4 regions of the Actinopolyspora sp. BKK2 genome follow, and region 4 is predicted to be linked to each of the others. Evidence: riboswitches for the same ligand, from Rfam matches in the RefSeq annotation. Region 4 holds a riboswitch; each other region holds the start of a gene.

Region 1 (5,437 bases), on a different contig from region 4:
AGGGCCATCCAGGTGGCGTCAGTCGCCGTGCGCAGCGAATTCAGCGCCGCCTGCCACCCGGTGACGCCCAACGCGCCGTCCCCGGTCCCGGACAGGGCGCGGTAACCGGCGAGGCTCCACCCGCTCCGCGCGCTCACCGAGCGGACCAGCAGCGCACCGACGGGCACCAGCAGCGCGATCAGCACCACGCCACCGGCCGCCACGACCGACCACTCGGCTCCGCGGGGTTTTCGCGCCGAACTCTCCGCGGCACGCACCCCTCCCGCGGACTCGCGGCGCCTCCTGGCCAGGGCCGCCACGATCAGGGCCGCCACCACCGCGGCGAACTGCAGCAGCGACAGCGCGGCCGCACCGGACAGATCCAGCATCCGAACGGTGCGCAGGTAGATCTCCGTCTCCAAGGTCCGGTACCTGCCCGCGCCGAGCACCAGCACCACCCCGAAGCTCGTGGAGCAGAACAGGAAGACCACCGCGGTCGCCGACCACAGGGCCGGGCGCAGCGCGGGCAGAGTGACGGTGCCGAAGGTCCGCAGCGGTCCCGCACCGAGGCTGCGGGCCGCGTCCTCGGCCCGCCGGTCCAGCTGGGCCCACAGCCCACCGACGGTGCGGGCGACCACGGCGACGTTGAAGAACGCGTTGGCCAGCACGATCGCCGTCACGCTCGGTTCCGTGGTTCCGAGCAGCGCGCGGAAGGCCATGCCCACCACCAGGGTGGGCAGCACGAACGGAACCGTGATAACCGCGCGCAACAGCACCTTGCCCGGGATCCGCACCCTGGCGAGCAGGTAGGCCAGCGGCATCCCGGCCGCCAGGGCCAGCGCGGTGGAGGCCGCGGCCTGCCCGAGGGTGAAGGCCACGATCCGCCAGGTCCCCGGGTCGGCCAGCACACGCACCGTTTCCGGGCGCAACCCGCGGTGCAGGATGGCCAGCACGGGCCAGGCGAAGAAAACGCCGAGGAAGCCCAGCACTGCGACGGCTCCGCCGAGCAGGAGCGGACGGTGTCCCGCGGATCCGGCGGGCCCGCCGGGGGTGACTGCTCCGGTGCGGCCGGAGCACCGCGTCCGGAACACGATCAGCTCCGCGTCAGCTCACGCCACTGGTTCACCCACTGCTCACGGTTCTTCCGCACGACCTCCGGGCTCATCTCGGCCGATTCGGACGGCCGTGGCGCCACGTCCCGCCAGCTCCGCGGGGGGTCGACTCCCAGCACGGTCGGATAGACGTACATCTGCTCGGAGACCTGGGACTGGAACTTCCACGACAGCAGGAAGTCCATCAGCTCCCTGGCGCGCTGCGGGTGCTCGGCCCCCGTGAGCACCCCGGCGTACTCGACCTGGCGGTAGCAGGTGTTCAGCAGGGCGCGGGTGCGCGACTCGCCGTTCTCCCCGATCTCCGCCGCCGGGGAGGAGGCGTAGGAGAGCACGACGGGGCGCTGCCCGTTGCCGGCGGAACCGGAGAAGTCCTGGTTGTAGGCCTCCTGCCAGCCCGAGGAGATCCGGACGTCGTTGGACATCAGTTGGCGCCAGTAGTTCTTCCAGCCCTCCTGCCTGCCGAAGCGGTCGATCGTGTTCAGCAGGAAGGCCATGCCCGGCGAGGAGGTGGCCGGGTTGGGCACGGCGAGCAGTCCGCGGTAGCGCGGTTCCGCCAGGTCGGCCAGGTTCTCCGGCGCGGGAACGTCGTGCTGGGCGAACCAGGTCTTGTCGATGTTGACGCACACGTCGCCCGCGTCCACGGGGGTGAGCCTCGGGTCGACGGTCGCGTACTCCACCGGGATGGAGCCGGACCCCTGCGGCCGGTAGGGCGCGAAGGCGCCGGAGTCGAGCGCGCGGGAGTAGAACGTGGAGTCCACTCCGAAGGCCACGTCCCCGACGGGGGCGTCCTTGGTGAGCACGAGCTCGTTGGTCAGCGCTCCGGCGTCGCCCATCTTGTTGACGCGCAGTTCGTAGCCGGACTCGCGCTCGAAGTGCCGCCGCGCGTCGTCGCTGATCGCGAAGGAGTCGTGGGTCACCAGCGTGACGGTCTTGGCCTCCGACCCTCCGCCGGTTCCGATCAGCGAACAACCCGCGACCAGCAGCACGGCGGCGGTGGCCACCGCGGCACGCATCCGGCGTGCGGTGTGTCGTTTCAATGGTCCTCCCGAAGACACACCACGAGCAGTGCGACACCGAGCTGATCGCACGCCTCCCTGCGCCGGCATTGTCCGGTTCAGGTTGGACGGTCGAGGACCCCGTGCCCTCCTCTCAGCCCAGCGCACTGGACTCCCGTGGCGGCGGGCAGTCTACTCGACCCGCTCGCGGGCCCGAGAGCCTGTCCGGGGTAGCCGGATCGGCGCTCACCACCCCACCGGTCGGCACCACCGCGAATCCAACCAGCACTCCCGACCAGGGAAGTCCGCTCCAACGCGAGCGCTTACGAGCCTGCGCAGCCCGACCGAACCGCGCGGAAGCACATCAGTCGTCGAGGTCGGACAGCAGGAGTTCGACCACCTCGTACGCGCACCCCCAGGACACCATGACCCCGCTGCCCCCGTGGCCGTAGTCGTGCACGATGCGGGCCCCCTGGTAGTGCTCGGTGTGCAGCCGCACCGCCTCGCTGCGCGGGCGCAGTCCCACCAGCTCCTCGCGAACCCGCACGTCGTGCAGCACGGGCTGGATGGCACCGCACCGCCGCAGGATCCCTTCCGTGACCTGCGGATCGGGGGTCCGGTCCCAGTCGTGCTCGACGGCGGTGCCGCCCAGCACGAGCCGCTTGCCGTGCGGCATGTAGCTCGTCCACTCCCCGACTTCGCTGAGCTCGACGAAGAACTCCTCGAGCCCGGGGTTGTCCACGACCACGTGCTGTCCGGCCACCGGGCGCACCCCGGGATCTCCGACCAGCTCGCGCGCCCCGACACCGGCGCAGTTGACCACCAGCGAGCTCTCCGCTGCCGCTTCGGACAGGCTCGGAACCGTGCTGAGCACCAGCTCCCCGCCCGCGTCCAGGAACCGATTGCCCAGATACTCCATGTAACGCGGCATGTCCACCAGCGGGAGGGTGGCCCGCAGTCCCACCGCGAACCCGGGCGGCAGCTCACCCGCCCCGCACGGCCGGACCCCGTCGAGCAGCCCCAGCGAACCCGGCGGGTTCTCGGGGAACCCCGTTCTGCCCGCCACGGTCCCCGGAGCCGAGTGCACCCCGGTTGCCGGATCGGTCGCGAGTTCGAGGAAGACGCCGTAGGTACGTTCCGCCCAGCGCCTGGCGCAGTCGGCAGGCCACAGCGAGGTCGGGCCCCACACCGCTCCGGCCACGGCCGAAGTCGTCTCGGAAGGGTGCTCGCTGGTTCTGACGCGGACCCGGTGCCCCGCCTCGGCGAGGATCGTCGCGGTGCTCAACCCCTGGACACCGGCACCGATGACCAGCACGGAACGTGAGCGATCATTCACCGGGAAAACGGTACCAACCCCGAACTGGGCGACGCACCCCTTTTGCCGCATTTCGCCGGAAAGGCGGAGAGCCACCGCGATCTCCCCGCGCTCCCCGACCGGGCCCTCAGTCCGGTGCCCGCCACGTCCCGCCGAGCTCGGGGGCCAGCCAGCAACGCGCCCGCTCACCGAAGCCCTCCCGGTCGTGGTCGGCGGCGTTCTCCTCGACCGCCCCCAGCAGCGGCACCCCGGTGAGCCGGGGCAGGTCCACGAGATTGCACCTCTCGGTCGTGCCCGGCTCGGCGGGCCAGCTGCCGAACACGGTGCCGGGACAGCGCAGCCCGCGCCGCAGCACCTCCCGGACGGTCAGCGCCGTGGAGTTCAGCGTGCCGAGACCTGGCGGGCACACCACGAGCACCGCCCCGCCCAGGAGCTCGGCCACGTCGAGCAGCGTGCCGCCCCGGTCGTCGTAGGGCACCAGCACCCCGCCCGCCCCCTCCACCAGGACCGTGCCGTAACCGGCGGGCAGCTCGGCGAGCTCACCGGCGATCAGTTCCGGGGTGACGGGGTGTTCACCGGCGAGGCGCGCTGCCGTCGCGGGGGCGAGCGGATCCGGGTACCGCGCCAGTTCGAGCACGTCCACGCCACCGGCCAGCCGCAGGACCTCGGCGCAGTCGCCCCCGCCCCGGGTTCCGGTCTGGGCCGGTTTGACCACGGCCACCGGCCCGCGGGCCAGCGCGGCCACCGCCGCCGTGACCACCGTCTTTCCCACGTCGGTTCCCGTTCCCGTGACGAACAGCGGAGTCGGCGCCATCGTTCACCCCACCCGCGCCGCGGCCACGGCCGCGTCCGTCACCCTGCCGAGGTCCGCGGCGTCGATCACGTACGGCGGCATCGTGTAGATCAGGTCCCGGAAGGGGCGCAGCCAGACACCTCGCTCGATCGCCGCCGCGCTCGCCGCTGCCACGTCCACCTCGTGGTCGAGCTGGATCACCCCGACGGCGCCGAGCACCCGGACGTCGCGCACCCCGGCCATTTCCCGGGCGGGTGCCAACCCGGCCTCCAGCCCGGCCGCTATCCCGCGGACCCTCGTCCTCCAGTCGTCCCGGAACAGCACCCGCAGCGAGGCGTTGGCCACGGCCGCGGCCAGCGGGTTGCCCATGAACGTCGGGCCGTGCGCGAGCACCGGCACCTCCCCGCCCGCGATCCCCTCGGCGACCCGCCGGCCGCACACGGTCGCGGCCATCGTCAGGTACCCGCCGGTGAGCGCCTTGCCCAGGCACATGACGTCCGGGGCCACGCCCGCGTGGTCCGCGGCGAACAGCTCGCCGGTGCGTCCGAAACCGGTGGCTATCTCGTCGTGGACGAGCAGCACCTCGTAGCGGTCGGCGAGCTCGCGCAGCCTGCGGAGGTACTCGGGCGCGTGGAAGCGCATCCCGCCCGCGCCCTGCACCACCGGTTCGACCACGATCGCGGCGAGCTCCTCCGCGTGGCTGCGCAGCAGCCGTTCGAAACGCCCCAGGTAGGCCTCATCCACCTCCGCGTCGAACCCCTCCGGAGGCGCCTCGGCGAAGACCTGCTCGTTCAGCAGCCCGCTCCAGAGGTGGTGCATGCCGCCTTCCGGGTCGCACACCGACATCGGGTGCCAGGTGTCACCGTGGTAGCCGCCGCGCCAGGTCAGCAGCCGCCGCTTGTCCGGACGCCCGAGTCCGCGCCAGTACTGCAGGCACATCTTGAGCGCGACCTCCACCGACACCGACCCCGAGTCGGCGAGGAAGACGTGGTCCAGCCCCGCGGGGGTTATCTCGGTCAGCGTCGCGGCCAGCCGTACCGCGCTCTCATTGGTGAGCCCGCCGAACATCACGTGGCTCATCCGGTCCACCTGCGCGTGGGCGGCCGCGTCCAGCTCGGGGTGCGCGTAACCGTGAACGGCCGCCCACCAGGACGACATCCCGTCGACGAGTTCCTCCACTCCGCGCACCGGCGCGGCCAAGCGCAGCCGAACCCCCGAGGCCGACTCGACCAGCAGCTGCGGA
Region 2 (5,437 bases), on a different contig from region 4:
GGCGCCGACTGAGGTTCCGCCAAGCGACCCGCCGAGCACCCCGCACCGTCGACTTCCACACCTTAGGGAAAACCGGGACTCGAGGCCTGCGCCCAGTACCGGCGCGGGATCCGCCCCGCCTGGGAGGCCAGACGCCCCGCCTCGACCCCGGAGCGCATGGCCGCCGCCATCCGCTCCGGGTCGGAGGCGCGGGTCACCGCGGAGGCCAGCAGCACCGCGTCGCACCCGAGCTCCATCGCCAGCGCGGCGTCCGAGGCCGTCCCGATCCCCGCGTCCAGCACCACGGGGACGGTGGCCCGCGAGCAGATCATCTCGATGTTGTGCGTGTTGCGGATGCCCAGACCGGTTCCGATCGGCGAGCCCAGCGGCATGATCGCGGCACAGCCGACCTGCTCCAGCTTGGAGGCCAGCGCCGGGTCGTCGTTGGTGTAGGCGAGCACCACGAAGCCCTGGTCCACGAGCTGCTCTGCCGCGTCCACCAGCTCGACCGGGTCGGGAAGCAGGGTCTGCTCGTCGGCCACCACTTCCAGCTTGATCCAGTTCGTCGCCAGCGCCTCCCTGGCGAGCTGCGCGGTCAGCACGGCCTCGGCCGCGCTGCGACACCCCGCCGTGTTGGGCAGCGGATCGATCCCCAACCGGTGCAGCAGATCGAACACCCCGGTGCCGCCGTTGGCGTCCGCCCTGCGCATGGCCACCGTGGTCAGCTCGGTCCCCGAGGAGATCAGCGCCTGCTCCAACGTGGTCATGTTGGCCGCGCCGCCGGTACCCATGATCAGACGCGACCCGAACTCGCGGCCCGCTATGACGAGTGGATCGTCCATGGTCAGCCTCCTTGCACCGCGGTGAGTATCTCCACGGTCGCGTCCTCGTGCAGTGCCGTTCGTTGCCAGGAGTCGCGCGGCACGACGGCACCGTCCAGCGCGACGGCCACCCCGCGCGCGGGAGCGCCGTAGCTCTCCAGGGCCTCGGCCACGCTCGTGTCCGCGGCGACCTCGTGCCGCTGTCCGTTGATCGTGATGTTCATCAGTTCCCCTTCCAACGCGCCGGGTCGGCGGCCTCCACCTCGGCCGGCGCTCGTCGTCCGCGCAGCAGCTCACCGACCGCCTCCGCCGTCAGCGGAGCCTGCAGGAAACCGTTGCGGTGGTGTCCGGTGGCCACGAGCACCCCGGTGTCCAGCCAGCCGATCAGCGGCAGGTTGTCCGGGGGGGCCGGGCGCAGTCCCGCGTTCGCCTCGACCAGCTCGTACTCGCCGATCCCGGGCAGCAGCCGTTCGGCGTCGCCGATGAGGTCCCGGACTCCCCCGACGGTCACCTCCGCGTCGAAGCCGCTCTCGTACTGGGTGGCCCCGATCACCAGCCCGTCGGTGCGCGGGACCAGGTAGATCTGCCTGCCGTGCACCGGCCCCCTGATCGTGTGCTGCGGGGGCGGCAGCGCGGTCGGCCTGGTCCGCAACCGCAGGATCTCGCCCTTCACCGGCCGGACGAGCCCGGACAGCTCCGGGTGCAGTTCGGGAGCGCGCACCCCCGCCGTGATCACGGCGGCGTCGCAGTGCAGCACCTCCCCGTCCAGCTCGACCGCCCCCGGGCGCACCCGCGAGGCGCTGCGGGCGAGGAACTCGACCCCGGCTTCCTCGGCCGCCCGGCGCAGCGCGGCGAGCGCGGTGCGGTTGTCCACGGACAGGTCCCCGGGCACCTCCAGCCCGGCACGCACGGAAGGTCCCAGCGTCGATTCGATCCCGCGCAGCTCGCGGCTCGTCCGCCCGGTCACCTTCCGCCCGAGCGAGTCCAGGTGCTCGGCCAGCGCGTCGAGCTGCTCGCGGTCGGCGTTGTCCACGGCGACCACGAGGGTGCCGTGCTCGTTCAGCCCGGAGGGCCCCGCCGCGGCGGCGGACAGCTCGGCGGCGAACTCCGGCCAGCGGCGCAGCGAGGCCGCGCCCAGTTCGAGCAGGGATTCCTCCCCGGGCCAGGCCTCGGCGATGGGGGCGAGCATTCCGCCCGCCACGTGGGAGGCCCCCGAGGCCGGGGCCGGGTCGATCAGTCGCACTCGGAATCCCTGCGCGGCGAGTCGCCACGCGCAGGAGAGTCCGATCACTCCGCCGCCGACCAGGGCGACGTCCTGCGGTTGCCCGTTCGTCAATGCTCGCTCCCTGCGCCGGCATGATCCGGATCAGGTTCGACGGTCGGGGCTTCAGCCCCCTCTCAGTCCGTTCGGCCGGACTCCCGCGCCTACCCACCGCCAGACTAGGCGACGTTCGGCTTCGCGTCAGCCGAGGGTCGCCGGAGTCCTCGTCCGACACGGCCGGATTTGCGGTTTCCACGGCTCCCCGCCGGGCCGCACGTGGCCTACCCTGAGGGCATGCCCGGAATGGACGGCTACGGAATGCGTGCCCGCCTCGAACAGGCGCGGCTGTACCTGTGCACCGACGCGCGCCGCGAACGCGGGGACCTCGCCGAGTTCGTCGACGCCGCGCTGTCCGGTGGGGTGGACATCATCCAGCTGCGCGACAAGGACGCGTCCGGGGCTCCGCTGGAGGCCCGGGAGGAGCTCGCCGCGCTGGAGGTGCTGGCCGACTCCTGCGTGCGGCACGACGCGCTGCTGGCGGTCAACGACAGGGCCGACATCGCGCTGGCGGTCGATGCCGACGTGCTGCACCTGGGGCAGGACGACCTTCCGGTGAGCGCGGCGCGCCGCATCGTGGGCGACCAGATGATCGTCGGGCGTTCCACGCACGACGTGGTGCAGGCGGACTCGGCCGCGACCGAGCGGGGGGTGGACTACTTCTGCACCGGACCGGTCTGGAGCACCCCCACCAAGCCGGGCAGGCAGGCCGCCGGGCTGGAGCTGGTGCGGCACACCGCCGAGCACCACGGCCACGGGCGGCCGTGGTTCGCCATCGGCGGCATCGGGCACGAGAACCTGGACGAGGTGCTGGCGGCGGGGGCCGAGCGCGCCGTGGTGGTTCGCGCCATCACCGAGGCCTCCGACCCGCGCGCCGCGGCGAGCGAACTTCGTTCCCGCCTGGTCGGCTGATCCGCCCCGGTCGACCCCCCGATCCGGCCGTCACCGCCGAGCCCCGAACAGGAACTCCCGGTCAGGGGGTCACCCCAACGCAAGCGCTTACGAGCCCGAGCAACCGGCCCCGCCGACCCTCCATCACTCGGTGAGGAGTTGCACTCCGTAGTTGTCGAGCGCCTCGTTCACCGGCTGGAAGAAGGTGGTTCCGCCGTCGGTGCAGTTGCCCCAGCCGCCCGAGGTCACGCCCTGGGCCTGGTCTCCGGAGACGAAGGCCCCGCCGGAGTCCCCGGGTTCGGCGCAGACGTCGGTGCGGGTGAGCCCGTGGACCGTGCCCTGGTCGTAGCGCACCGCCTGGTTCTTGCTCACGATCGTGCCGCAGTGCCAGCCGGTGGTGGAGCCGGAGCGGCACACCGAGGAGCCGACCGGGGCCTCGGTCGAGCCCGCCACGGAGACGGTTCCGCCGCCGTAGTCGTTGACCGCGGGCCTGCCCCGCTCGGTGCTGGCGATGTAGGAGTAGTCGTTCTCCGGGAAGGAGGACCCCACGGCCGTGCCCCGGGGACTGCTGGTGCTGTCGCCTTCCTTCGCGCAGTGGCCCGCGCTGATGAATCCGCCCTGCACCGCGAATCCGACCGAGCAGCGTGCCCTGTCGTTGACGTAGTACGGGTTGCCGCCGACGATGTCGTTGTAGAGCCGCGGGCTGCGCTCGGTCTCCACTTGGACGGCGTTCGCCTCCACGCCCGAGGTGCGGAGGAAGTTCTCGGCCGCTCCGGTGTCGCCCCGATCGGTGGTGAGCACCACCGAGTTGTCCGCCGGATCGACGTAGTAGCCGGTGACCGAGGGGGGCGCTTCGGGCAGCAGCCCGGCGAGCCGGCCTGCGATGCCGTCGAGTTCGGCGGAGCTGTGCTCGACCAGCTCGGCTCGTGCTCCGGCGGAGCGGGCCTCGTCGAGTTTCGCCCGGTCGGTCACGCCGACCACGAGTTCTCCCGCGGTCGAGTCGTAGTAGGAGCCGCCGTAGGCGGCGCCCAGGCTTCCGCGCACGGTCCGCTGCACCTGTTCGGCGATGGACTCCTGCCGCAGTCGTTGGCGGGACTGCGCGAGCGTGAGTCCGAGGTCGCGCTGCATGGCTTCGAGCAACGTGCCCGCGCGGGCCTGCTGGTCGACCGCGGAAGTCCGGTCGGGGGGCGAAGCCTGCTCGGGGGCCGCACCCACCGGGGCGGCTGTCAGCGCGGCAGTGGCTGTCGCGAGGAGCATCGTGCCCGCGAGGCGACCGGCGAGCCGGAGCTTCATGAACGTGGCCTCCCTGGACTGGGGCAAGTTTCCAACCGGCGGCGAGTTCCGTCGAATGCCCACCTAGCCAGCTCGACACGCAAAGTAGCAGATTTTTACCCGATCGCGGGACTATAACTCACAAATAACTCTCTAAGTAGCAATTCGGCCACTTTGCGCATTCACCGCTCCTCCGCTCAATGCATCGTCACTCGTACGGCGGGGAGAAATGTCCAATTCGCCCCGAGATCAGGCGCCTCCCGAATTCCGCGTTCTCCCACGAAGCGGGAAAACTCACCGCGCGAGGCGCGGCGACGTGAGAACACCCACTACGCGGGTCACTCCGCGGGCAGGAGTCCGACCCCGCGGAGTCCCGCTAGCGACGGTCGGCGAGGATTCCGACATGCAGCTGATCACCCACGCCGATGCGCTGGCCGCACGGGAAACGCTGACCAGGCAGCTCGGAACCGCCGGGCCGGTGCGCACCCCGCTGCTTCCCGTTCCGGAGAGCGAGCGGGACCGCCCGCTGCTGCTCAAACCGGAAAGCCTGCAGCCGATCGGCGCCTTCAAGATCAGGGGCGCCCTGCACGCCACGGCCACCCTGGACGAGCGGACGCGCTCCAGGGGGATCGTGGCCTACTCCAGCGGCAACCACGCGCGCGCAGTGGCCTACGCGGGCAGGGCCTTCGACATCCCCACCACAGTGGTGGTCCCGCGCACCGCCCCGGAGACGAAGGTGGCCGCGGCGCGCGCGCTCGGCGCCGAGGTCGTCCTGGTCGAGGTGGCCGAGCGGGAAGCGCGCGCCGAGCGGATCGCCGCGGAGACCGGTGCCACCCTGATCCCCCCGTTCGACTCGCCGGCGGTGATCGCGGGTCAGGCCACGGTGGGGCTGGAGATAGCCGAGGACCTGCGGAGCCGCGAGGTGCCCGCGGCCACCGTGCTCGTCCCGATCAGCGGCGGCGGGTTGATCTCCGGGGTGGGCGCGGCCCTGGCCGGGGCCGACGCGCGGATTCGGCTCATCGGCGTCGAACCGCTGCTGGCCGCCGACACCCGCGAGGGCCTCCGCGCGGGCCACCGGGTGGACTGGCCGGTCGCGGAACGCACCAGGACCCGAGCGGACGGCCTGACGGCCCAGCCCTCCGAGCTCACCTTCGAG
Region 3 (5,437 bases), on a different contig from region 4:
ACAGCTCCCGAACCGCTCGTTCCTTGCTGTCCGTGCCCTTCCACCACTGACGTTCGAAGGCGAGCACTTCGCGCTCACGCTCGGTCAGCTCGTCGGGGCGGACTTCCTCGCCGGTCTCGTCGACCGCGCTCCCCCTGGCCTGTTCGGGAACGCGCTCGATCGGCTGAGTCATAGGTTCGACGGCGCGTAAGTGCCCGCGGGGTCTCTCCTCGGCGGGTCCTTCAGCGCCGGATTCCGATTCGGGTCGCTCGGCGGTGCGCGCGCGCTGCTGGCACTGCCGCGCGATCTCGTGTGCGGTCAACATCTGGGCGGCGTCCATGTCGCACCTCGCCTCACGATCGACTATCCGCACCGGAAGGCACCGGTTCGTGCCCCCTACGCATTACACCATGTCTTGATCAAAACGGGGTCACGTCACGCTCCCGAGTGATGACATCAGCGTGGCGCTCCGCGTCGGCGCGAGGTGCGCCTGCGGTCGTGTTCACCTCGGGGGAACCCTCCGCTCCCGAAGTACCGGATATGGTTTCGCGCATGACCGTCCACCCGATCCGCATCGCGGGCGACCCGGTGCTGTACACCGAGACCCGGCCAGTGACGTCTCACGACGAGCAGTTGCGCACCCTCATCGAGGACATGTTCGAGACCATGGACGCCGCCAACGGCGTGGGGCTCGCTGCCAATCAGATCGGGGTGGATCTGCGCCTGTTCGTCTACGACTGCCCGGACGACGAGGGGGTCAACCACCGCGGGGTGGTCGTCAACCCGCGCCTGGAGACCTCGGAGGTGCCGTTGACCATGCCCGATCCGGACGAGGACTGGGAGGGGTGCCTCTCCGTGCCGGGCGAGTCCTTCCCCACCGGACGCGCCGACTGGGCCAGGGTTCGGGGAACCGACGGCGACGGTGCGGAGATCGAGGTGGAGGGGACCGGGCACTTCGCCCGGTGCCTGCAGCACGAGACCGATCACCTGGACGGCAGGCTGTACCTGAGCAGGCTGACGGGCAGGCACGTGCGGGCCGCGAAGAAGATGCTCAAGCGCAACGGCTGGACCGAGGCGGGGCACTCCTGGAATCCCGAAAGCGATCCGGACCCCTTCTCCGACTGATCCGCGCGCCAGCCCTCGGGCACGTCCAGGTTCCGCCAGGTGTCGAGCAGCTCCCCGAACTCGCGGGCGAGAGTACCGGTGCGGGCGCCACAGCGCGCTCACCTCCCGTGTCATGGTCGTCACGCATCGTGTCCTCCCGCTGTCGCGCCGGTGCCCGCGCCTCTGCTCGGCAGCGTAGCGATTCCTCGCCCGGCCGTCAGCGGTTCGGAGTCGCGTTGCGGACGCTCCACCTGATGGCTAAGGTCTGGCGCCGACAACTGAAACCGCGGGAGCTCGCTCCGCAAGCGGGCTGAGAGGGCGGCCGAGATCCTCCGGGGCCGCCGACCGCACGAACCTGACCGGGTAATACCGGCGTAGGGAGGGGAACGGCCATGGCCGACGTGTATCCGCAACCGTCCGATTCGAGCGAAGCGGCCACCTCGGAGTCCGGGCAGGCACCCGGAGGGATCACCGCACCGGGCGTCACCACGGGCGCCATCCGGGGCTCGCGCAAGGTCCACCACCGCACCGAGTCGGGGCTGCCCGTCCCGGCCCGCCGCGTCGAGCTGAGCAACGGCGAGCACCTGGACGTCTACGACACTTCGGGGCCCTACACCGACGAGAACGCCGAGATCGACGTGCACCGGGGGCTGCATCCGCTGCGCTCCGGTTGGACGGACGGTCGCGAGCACCGCACCCAGCTCGAGTGGGCCCGGGACGGTGTCGTCACCCGCGAGATGGAGTTCATCGCGGCACGCGAGGGGCTGTCCGCCGAGCTCGTGCGCTCGGAAGTGGCGGCCGGGCGCGCGGTGATCCCGGCCAACCGCCGTCACCCGGAGACCGAGCCGATGACCATCGGGAAGAACTTCCTGGTGAAGGTCAACGCCAACATCGGCAACTCCGCGGTGTCCTCCTCGATCGAGGAGGAGGTGGAGAAGATGGTCTGGGCCAGCCGCTGGGGCGCGGACACCATCATGGACCTGTCCACCGGCAGCCGCATCCACGAGACGCGCGAGGCCATCCTGCGCAACTCGCCGGTGCCGATCGGGACCGTGCCGATCTACCAGGCCATGGAGAAGGTCGGCGGCGATCCGGCCAACCTCACCTGGGAGTCCTACCGGGACACGGTCATCGAGCAGTGCGAGCAGGGCGTCGACTACATGACGGTGCACGCCGGGGTGCTGCTGCGCTACGTCCCGCTGACCGCCCAGCGGGTGACCGGGATCGTCTCCAGGGGCGGGTCGATCATGGCCGCGTGGTGCCTGGCCCACCACGAGGAGAGCTTCCTGTACACGCACTTCTCGGAGCTGTGCGAGATCCTGCGCTCCTACGACGTCACCTTCTCCCTCGGGGACGGCCTGCGGCCCGGTTCGATCGCCGACGCCAACGACAGGGCCCAGTTCGCCGAGCTCGAGACCCTCGGCGAGCTCACGCACATCGCGCGCGAGCACGGCGTGCAGGTGATGATCGAGGGGCCCGGGCACGTGCCGATGGACAAGATCGAGGAGAACGTGCGCCGCGAGGAGGAGCTCTGCGGGGAGGCCCCCTTCTACACGCTGGGGCCGCTGGCCACGGACGTGGCACCGGCCTACGACCACATCACCTCGGCGATCGGCGCGGCCAACATCGGCAGGGCCGGAACGGCCATGCTGTGCTACGTCACCCCGAAGGAGCACCTCGGGCTGCCCAACCGGGACGACGTGAAGACCGGGGTGATCACCTACAAGATCGCCGCGCACTCCTCCGACCTGGCCAAGGGGCATCCGCGGGCCCAGGAGCGGGACGACGCGCTGTCGAGGGCGCGCTTCGAGTTCCGGTGGAACGACCAGTTCAACCTGGCGCTGGACCCGGAGACCGCGCAGGCCTACCACGACGAGACCCTGCCCGCCGAACCGGCGAAGACCGCCCACTTCTGCTCCATGTGCGGCCCGAAGTTCTGCTCCATGAAGATCACCCAGGACGTGCGGGACTACGCGGACAAGCACGGGCTCAACAGCGTGGAGGCGATCGAGGCCGGGATGCGGGAGAAGGCCGAGGAGTTCACCGCCGCGGGCGGGAAGGTCTATCTGCCGATGGCCGAGTGAGGGGCGCACCGCGGCCGCAGGCCCCGGGGCCGGCGGCCGCTCTCGCCCGGAGGCGGGCCGCTCGCCGCGCAGGTGGCTGCTCGCGTGCCGGACATCAGGCCATCCGCGACAAGCGACTCCCCGAGAAGCCTGTCACCCCAACGCAGGTGCTCTGAGCCTGACCCGTCGGCGCCGCCGCGCAACCACCTACGACAAGCCAGTCCCCGAAAAAGCCCCACCCCAACGCAGGTGCTTTGAGCCCGAGCCACCGGCGCCGCCGCGGGTTCTCTCGTGGTGCTCTCGCGAGGAAGGCCCGACGTTGTGTAGGTGGCTACCCGATGTCGGGCCTCCCCGGAGCGAGAGTCCGCGAGAGGTTCCGCCACCCGCACCGCCACGCAACCACCCACGCCAAGCCAGTCCCCGAAAAAGCCTCCACCCCAACGCAAGCGCTTTGAGCCTGCGCAGGAGGAGAAGATCCGGTGCGTGAGTCGGATGCATTGCAAGGCCGGGCCGCTCGCAGCGTAGGTCGCTACTCAAGAGCGGCCCAACACAGCAAGGCACCGACTCACGTGCCGGCTAACCGACCAACCGACCCAACTACCCCCGTACGGACTCCTAAAATGAGTGGGATGGACTCGACCTCAGGCACCCACCGCCCCGCCAACAACACGGCTCCGCCGACGGCGCTGACCATCGCCGGTTCGGATTCGGGTGGAAGCGCGGGGATGCACGCGGACCTGCGCACCTTCTTCTCCTGCGGGGTCCACGGGATGACCGCGGTCACGGCGGTGACCGTGCAGAACACGGTCGGTGTGAGCGATGTGGTCGAGATCCCCCCGGAGACCGTGGCGGCCCAGATCGAGTCCGTGGCCTCGGACATCGGGGTGCGCGCGGCCAAGACGGGGGTGTTGGCCTCGGCCGAGTGCATCGAGGCGGTGCTGCGGGCCTGCGACCGGCAGGGCATCGGCGGTGCGGGGCGGACGCCGTTGGTGATCGATCCGGTCGCCGCCTCGCGCAGCGGTGAGCCGCTGCTGCGCGACGACGCGCTGGAGGCGCTGCGCACCGAGGCCTTCCGGCGCGCGACCCTGGTCACCCCGAATCTGGACGAGGTGCGGTTGCTCACCGGGATCGACGTGCGCGGTCGGGAGCAGCTGTGGGACGCGGCGAAGGCGATCTACGACTTCGGGCCGAGCTACGTGCTGATCAAGAGCGGGCACCTGGCGGAGGACTCCGAGTGCGTGGACCTGCTGTTCGACGGGAACGAGGCCACGATGCTGCCGGGGCCGCGCTACTCCACCGTGCACACCCACGGGGCGGGGGACGCCTTCGCCTCGGCCACCACGGCCGCTCTCGCGCGGGGCGCTTCGGTGCCTCGGGCCGTGCGGATGGGCAAGCGGTTCGTCACGCGCTCGGTGGAGCACGCCTACCCGCTCGGCAGCGGGGTCGGCCCCGTCTCGACCTTCTGGCGGATCAGCAGTCGCTCGATCTGATCGCTGTCCGGCGCTCGCTCCGGTGCGGAGGCCTCGCTCCGGTCAGCGCCGGTAGCGCTCGGAACGCAGGCCGTCCAGGAAGGCCTTCCACGCTCGCGGGGAGACCGCGAGCACGCCGTCCTCCGGGCTCTTGGAGTCCCGCACGGCCGTGAACCCCGCGCCGAAGGCCACCTCGACGCAGTTGCCGCTGCCGCTTCCTGCGCCGCCTGACCGGGTGCTCCTGCACCACGTGCTCGTCAGCGGAAGAAGTCGACTGGCCATGGTATGTGCTCCTCGCGCACTCGGGAGCGCTCTTCAGGACCTGCTCGGTCAAAGCTATCGAATCAGCCTGCGGGTGGGAACGCTCCGTGAGGATACGGATTCGTCCAGGACGACGTGGTGCTGCAGCGGCTCCGCGCGACGGAGGATCCGTTGGCGTGCCAACCGAGCGGTGACACGTCGTTCGGCGATGTCCTCGGAAAGCCCCGGGTCCTTTCGGGAACACGCCCCCTCATCGAGTGATTTTCCTCGCTACCCAGTAACCCCGATCGTGGTGTGTGTCGACATCCCCGACGAAGGCGCGGATACCACGGACGGGTGGTTTCGCGGGCCACGGCCAACGTGGCCCGATCGTCGGCGCCGACGGCTCATCAGCACGACCATCAGCCGAAGCGTGGGGCGAATTCTGTGTTGAAACGACTGCAGGCGGAGTTGTCCACGGAAGCGGGTGCACCGGACCCCAGGCAACGGCAGTACACCACGGCCGTACTCCTCGCCGTCGCCGCGGCCGTGGTGCTCGGTTGGATGTTCGACCTCACGGGC
Region 4 (5,437 bases):
ATCTGTTCGCCGCTCATGCCGGTGTTGACCAGTATCGAGTCCGCGCCCAGCTTGCCCGCGGCCACCAGCGCCTCGACGAATCCGTGGTGGTTGCGGCACAGGATCGCGACTCTGGAGCCGGACTCGACCCCGCGCTCCCGCAGGGCGCCGGCCAGGCGCGTGGTGCGCCGGTCCACCTCGGCGAAGCTCAGCGCTCCGCGTTCGTCGATCACGGCGGGGCGGTCGGGATGGCGCACCGCGCCCACCGCGTACCCGAGCGGGATCGTGATCCCCCAGCGCCGGTAAGCCAGCGCCGTGCGCAGCAGTTTGTCCGGGCGCATCGGGCGGACGACCCCCTGCTTGATCAGGGTCAGCGCGTCGAGTGCCTTCGGGGTGCGCCGCTCGGCCCAGCGCGTGATCCGCGCCGCGGTGCCCGCGGTCCACCTGGATCGCCGCCGTTCCTTCGCAATCCGCTCACTGGTCACGCGGTACCTCGCAAATCTACCTACTGGTGAGTAGATAATGCCTTGAGTGTCGCTTTTGGGAAAGAGGGGACGAGCGAGGAATGTCCACGGATGTGAGCCGGCTGACAGACTGAGCGGCACGGGCGCTCCGCGCCGCGCGGGGCGTTCGACCGCTGCCCCGGTGCGCGCGGTGGTGTCGAGACGACCGGACCGGTATCGAAGGGGAAGTCCGCAGAAGTGAGCGACTACGACGTGCGACTGTGGCGGGCGCTGCACAGGGCGCTGCTCGTGCTGGCCCTCGGGACGGTGCTCCTGCTGATCGGGCTGGGCCGGGGAGCGCAGCGCGCAGACTCGCTGTTCGGTCTGCTGCTGCTGGGCCTGGCCGTGGCGCCGGCCGCGCTGACCGTGCGGGGAATGCCGCCGCACGCGCGGGCCAGGCTGCCGGAGCTGCCGAAGCACCGCCTGCTGCTGACGATCACGGCGGCACTGCTGGCCTGCTCGGCGGTGTTGACGGCCCTCTGGACGCTGGTGAACCTGCTCGTTCCGGGGGTGCTCGCCCCGTTGTCGCTGGCGGTCCCAGTGCTCGCCGGGGCCGGGCTGACGACCCTTGCCAGTCGTCTCACCCGGACCCGGCGGCGCTGAGGCCTTCCGGTCGGCTCTCGCTGGGCGCCCTCCGGCGCGCGGCGTCGAGTTACGCGACGGCTGTGCCCGCCCGCGGGCAAGGCTCCGCCGCGAGCCGTCAGACCGAGTGGACGACCAGCCCGTCCTGCTCGCAGCCGAAGTCCAACGAGCCCTCGAACTCGGCGACCGGCATCTCGTCCCTGATCAGCCGGTGGGAGGCGCCGTGCGTCTCCACGCTCAGCCGGTCGGCGGTGAAGTGCTGCTCGGCGTAGTCGGGGCCCTGCAGCCGGATGTCCAGCTGTCCCTCGTGCAGGGTGATGGTCACCTGACCACCGGGGATGGAGAGCGTTTCGCCGTCCCTGGTCAGGGTGAGGCTGCTCTCCTCGGTCGTCTCCGGCAGCACCACGACCCGCGTCAGCGCGGCGTCCCTGCTGGAGTCCTGACGTGTCATTCCGATGACGTCCCGGCGGACGTTCTCCCCCGGTTCACTCCCGTCGGGAGAGGGAGCCAGCAGCGCCGCCCGCTTCTTCGCGGCGAGTCGGTAGGGCTGCCAGGATCCGGTGCCGACGAGGTTGACCACCGAATTGACCTCGGTGCCGGTCAGCAGTTCCTCGCTGTCCGGGGCCGGGGTGATCTCCACGGCGTTCGCGCCGCGCTCGTTGAGCAGCTGTCGCAGTGCTCGGGCGCGTTCGCGCGCGTTGCGGTCGAACCCGCGGTTGATGGCCACCGTCGTGGAGTCGCTCGCGGTTCGCGCTGCCGCATCGGCGAGGCTGGTCAGTGGGCCCCATACTGCGGCGGGGTCCTGGTCAGCCTGCCGAGAGCGCGTGCTGAGTCCCTCGGTAGTGCTATTCATTACCCCAACTCTAGTCCGGGGGTGCGCATCGATTCACGGGTGCGGTTCGGCTGTGTGGTGTGATTTACCGCAGGTGTGACGTATTTCGCCGTCAGTGGCGGTCACACGGACCACGCGGCGGGCGGGGAAGTCGGTTGGTCACCTGCACCGGGGATTGCTCCCCGGAGCGGACTCAGTGTCCGCACGGTCTTGTCGCGGTGACTCCGCGTTGTACAGGCTCCGCCCGTGGGAACCGATCCCGCCCCTCGCCTCGGAAGCGACCGAGGCGGGCGCGGTACGTGAACAGGATGGCCGGAGACGATCGATGACGGAGCTGCTGTACTGCGCCGAACACACCGCAGCCGGAGGGTTCGGAACCGCCCGCGCCGTGCTGGTCCGGTGGCTGGCCCCCGAGGGGAGCCCCGTGCACTCGGGGCAACCGCTGGCGGAGGTGCGCACCGGGCAGCACCACACCCACGTGAACGCGCTGGCGACCGGAACGCTGCGCCAGCAGGTCAGAGCCGGGGAATCCGTGATCTCGGGGTTTCCGGTCGGGTTGATCGAATAGCCGCCGGTCTCGCGCGGCACTGCGGAGTGGTTTGAGAGGTGCGCTCGGCGGTGCGGGTGGAGGTGAGCGCCCACGGTGCTCGTCCCGCGGTCGATCCGGCCGGGTGAGCGCTCGCCCCGAGCCGCACCCGCACCGAGCGGTCTGGAACGGCCGCAGCCGGTGCGTTGTTGACCTCCGCTGCTATGTTTGTCTCACCGAATCGGGGGTGATTCCCACGATTCCGGTGAGTGACGCGGGGTGCCCGGATTTCGGACCGGGCTGAGAAAGACCCGTCGAACCTGAACTAGTTCGTACTAGCGGAGGGACGTCGCAGTGTTACCGGTACTGCTGTGCTGTCGTCGCGCTCCTCGCTCGTGGTCGGAACCCGCCGGTGGCGAGTCGATCGACCGGCGGCGGCCGCCGCGTGTGGGCGGTGGTGCGACCCGCGTGCGCGTCCCCTCGGAAAGGGGCGCCAGTGATCCGGAACGTCTTGACCATCGCGGGGACCGATCCCAGCGGGGGAGCGGGCGTGCAAGCCGACCTGAAGACGTTCTCGGCTCACGGGACCTACGGGATGTCGGTGATCACGGCCCTGGTCGCCCAGACCACGACGGGGGTCTCCGCGGTGCACGAGGTGCCGGCCGGGTTCGTGACCGAGCAACTGCGCACCCTGCTGGACGACGTGCGGGTGGACGCGGTCAAGATCGGCATGCTCTCGGACGCCGCGATCATCGGTGCGGTCGCCGCGGAACTGGAGCGGTACCGCCTGCCGAACGTCGTGCTCGACCCCGTCATGGTCGCCAAGAGCGGAGACAGGTTGCTCGCCGAGGAGGCGGTGCTGGCCCTGCGCGACGAGCTGCTGCCCCGCGCGGACCTGATAACCCCGAACCTGCCGGAAGCGGCCGACCTGCTGGGCGCGGAGGAGATCACCGACGTCGCGGACATGCCCGCGCAGGCGGCCCGACTGCGCAGGCTCGGCGTCGCACGGGTGCTGCTGAAGGGCGGCCACCTCGGCGGGAGCTCCAGCGTCGACGTGCTGGACGCGGACGGTGCCGTGGAGTTCCTGCGCGAGGAGCGGGTGGACACGAAGAACGACCACGGAACCGGCTGCACCCTCTCCGCCGCGACGGCCGCGCTGCGCGCACGACGCCCGAACTGGGCGACGGCGGTCCGGGAGGCGAAGGAGTACCTGAGCGGGGCGCTGCGCGCCGCCGAGCAGCTCGAAGTGGGGCAGGGCCACGGTCCGGTGCACCACTTCCACGACCGATGGGACTGAGCACGGGCGGGCCGTCTCGTCCGGCGGGTCGCCCGGAGCACCTGGACACCCCGGTCCGGCGAGCGAAGGACCGGGACACCGAGAGCAGCCACCGGAACGCCCGGCTCGCGCGCCGGGCGGGAGGAGAGCCATGAACCGTCGACTGCCCGAGCCCGATCCGGAGGGGTTCTGCGCCGCCGCGTGGGCGCACACGGCCGAGCTGCAGGACGCGATCGTTCGTCATCCGTTCAACCTGGCACTCGCCGACGGAACGCTGCAGCGCGACCGCTTCGCGTTCTACATCGTTCAGGACGCGCGCTACCTGTTCGGGTTCGCCAGAGCCCTGGCCGCGGCGGCGGCGCGCGCCGAGGACCCGGCTGACTCGGCCTTCCTCGCGGGCAGCGCGCACGGTGCCCTGGCCGAGGAACGCAGGCTGCACGCGGGCTACGTCGAGCAGCTCGGTCTCACCGCGGAGGAGATGTCCGGCATCGAGACCTCGCCGACCTGCTTGGCCTACACCTCGTACCTGCGGGCGAGCGCGCAGAGCGAGCCCTACCCGGTGGCTGTGGCCGCGCTGCTGCCGTGCTTCTGGGTGTACCAGCACGTGGGCAGCACGATCCTGGAGCGGACCGGGGACACCTCCGGGCACCCCTACGGCAGGTGGATAGCGACCTACGCCGACGAGGAGTTCGCCGCGACGGTGCGCGGAGCCAGGGAGCTGACCGACAGGTTGGCCGCCGCCGCCGACGAGCGGACCCGCGAGCGGATGCTCACGGCTTTCGTCCGGTGCAGCGAGTACGAGTGGCTCTTCTGGAACAGCGCCTGGGAGAAGCAGGAGTGGCCGACCGCGCGCTGGCTCCCCCGCCGGGGCGACCACGTGGAGTGAACCCTCGAGGTGCCCGCACGGGGTAACCACGAGCTCGGAGCCCGGGCGAGGCCGGTGGGGCTCCGACCGGCGAGCCGGTCGGAGTGCGCGGGCAGCACCTCGGTTCAGTAGATCCGGCGCGCGAGCGAGACCTTGGCGGCGCGCAGCTTGCGCAGCGTCTTCGGGTCGAACCCGCCCGTCGGCGGCTGGGACGTGCTCAGATCGGTGCTCAGGGACCACCCCGAGCCGCGTTCGATCAGCGAACGGTGCTTGTTGGTGTAGTAGTTCGTGTCGATCACGATCGCCGTGCCACTGGCACCGGCAGCGGCCGCCATCAGGTGCATGTGGAAGCGGGTGGACAACCAGCGCTGTCCGGCCGTGGCGGGCAGACCGTTGTCCATGATCTCGGAGAAGGGGTAGAAGCGCGCGCCCGGAAGCTCGTGCTCGACCAGGGCGAATATCTCCCGGTCCACCCGGGGGATTCCCTCCACGAAACCGACCTGCTCGGAAGACGCCCCCCACTGGCGCAGCGTGTCCAGCACGTGCCCGGCGAGCGCGGGGGCGCTCAGCGTGAGCAGGTCCGACTGGATGCAGACCATGACCTCGGGAACCTGATCCTCCCGGTAGAGCCCGGCCCCGGTGTCGAAGAAGAGGTCGTCGCCGGTGGAGGTGACCCCTGCAACGTCGGCCAGCACCTCGGCGGAGGGTTCGTCCCGGACGTCGACGACGTCGAAGTGCCGTGCCAGCTCCCGCACCAGTGGACGCGCGTCGGCCGCAACGGGCGTGAGGCCTTGTCCGGTCATGGCCAGCCGCCCACCGGAGTGCTCGCTGCTGGCCACCGCGGCGGCCAGCAGTCCGATGTGGTGCGGCCAGA

The links. A riboswitch is a leader RNA that binds a small molecule or an ion and turns the genes downstream of it on or off. The one in region 4 is predicted to bind thiamine pyrophosphate.
Region 1: it holds a riboswitch for thiamine pyrophosphate, as region 4 does, so the genes downstream of both, G9Q41_RS12710 (thiamine ABC transporter substrate-binding protein) here and thiD (bifunctional hydroxymethylpyrimidine kinase/phosphomethylpyrimidine kinase) in region 4, are expected to answer to the same signal.
Region 2: it holds a riboswitch for thiamine pyrophosphate, as region 4 does, so the genes downstream of both, thiO (glycine oxidase ThiO) here and thiD (bifunctional hydroxymethylpyrimidine kinase/phosphomethylpyrimidine kinase) in region 4, are expected to answer to the same signal.
Region 3: it holds a riboswitch for thiamine pyrophosphate, as region 4 does, so the genes downstream of both, thiC (phosphomethylpyrimidine synthase ThiC) here and thiD (bifunctional hydroxymethylpyrimidine kinase/phosphomethylpyrimidine kinase) in region 4, are expected to answer to the same signal.

The regions. Positions count from the first base shown of each region.
Region 1 covers NZ_JAANTE010000005.1:123,407-128,843, reverse strand. The annotation lists gene G9Q41_RS12715 (iron ABC transporter permease) at 1-989, opposite strand, end outside; gene G9Q41_RS12710 (thiamine ABC transporter substrate-binding protein) at 1,073-2,128, opposite strand; TPP riboswitch at 2,166-2,275, opposite strand; gene G9Q41_RS12705 (FAD-dependent oxidoreductase) at 2,451-3,422, opposite strand; gene bioD (dethiobiotin synthase) at 3,529-4,215, opposite strand; gene G9Q41_RS12695 (adenosylmethionine--8-amino-7-oxononanoate transaminase) at 4,219-5,437, opposite strand, start outside.
Region 2 covers NZ_JAANTE010000006.1:215,735-221,171, forward strand. The annotation lists gene G9Q41_RS14710 (thiazole synthase) at 63-821, opposite strand; gene thiS (sulfur carrier protein ThiS) at 824-1,024, opposite strand; gene thiO (glycine oxidase ThiO) at 1,024-2,136, opposite strand; TPP riboswitch at 2,127-2,233, opposite strand; gene thiE (thiamine phosphate synthase) at 2,356-3,030, shown strand; gene G9Q41_RS14730 (S1 family peptidase) at 3,154-4,302, opposite strand; gene G9Q41_RS14735 (threonine/serine dehydratase) at 4,685-5,437, shown strand, end outside.
Region 3 covers NZ_JAANTE010000006.1:206,640-212,076, forward strand. The annotation lists gene G9Q41_RS14675 (DUF3263 domain-containing protein) at 1-319, opposite strand, end outside; gene G9Q41_RS14680 (peptide deformylase) at 532-1,104, shown strand; TPP riboswitch at 1,360-1,481, shown strand; gene thiC (phosphomethylpyrimidine synthase ThiC) at 1,476-3,167, shown strand; gene thiD (bifunctional hydroxymethylpyrimidine kinase/phosphomethylpyrimidine kinase) at 3,767-4,636, shown strand; gene G9Q41_RS14695 (DUF397 domain-containing protein) at 4,679-4,897, opposite strand; partial or broken gene G9Q41_RS22020 (Scr1 family TA system antitoxin-like transcriptional regulator) at 4,952-5,101, opposite strand; gene G9Q41_RS14700 (FUSC family protein) at 5,303-5,437, shown strand, end outside.
Region 4 covers NZ_JAANTE010000007.1:9,919-15,355, forward strand. The annotation lists gene G9Q41_RS15170 (AMP-binding protein) at 1-464, opposite strand, end outside; gene G9Q41_RS15175 (hypothetical protein) at 681-1,085, shown strand; gene G9Q41_RS15180 (hypothetical protein) at 1,183-1,917, opposite strand; gene G9Q41_RS15185 (biotin/lipoyl-containing protein) at 2,222-2,464, shown strand; TPP riboswitch at 2,688-2,786, shown strand; gene thiD (bifunctional hydroxymethylpyrimidine kinase/phosphomethylpyrimidine kinase) at 2,919-3,719, shown strand; gene tenA (thiaminase II) at 3,850-4,584, shown strand; gene G9Q41_RS15200 (polysaccharide pyruvyl transferase family protein) at 4,689-5,437, opposite strand, start outside.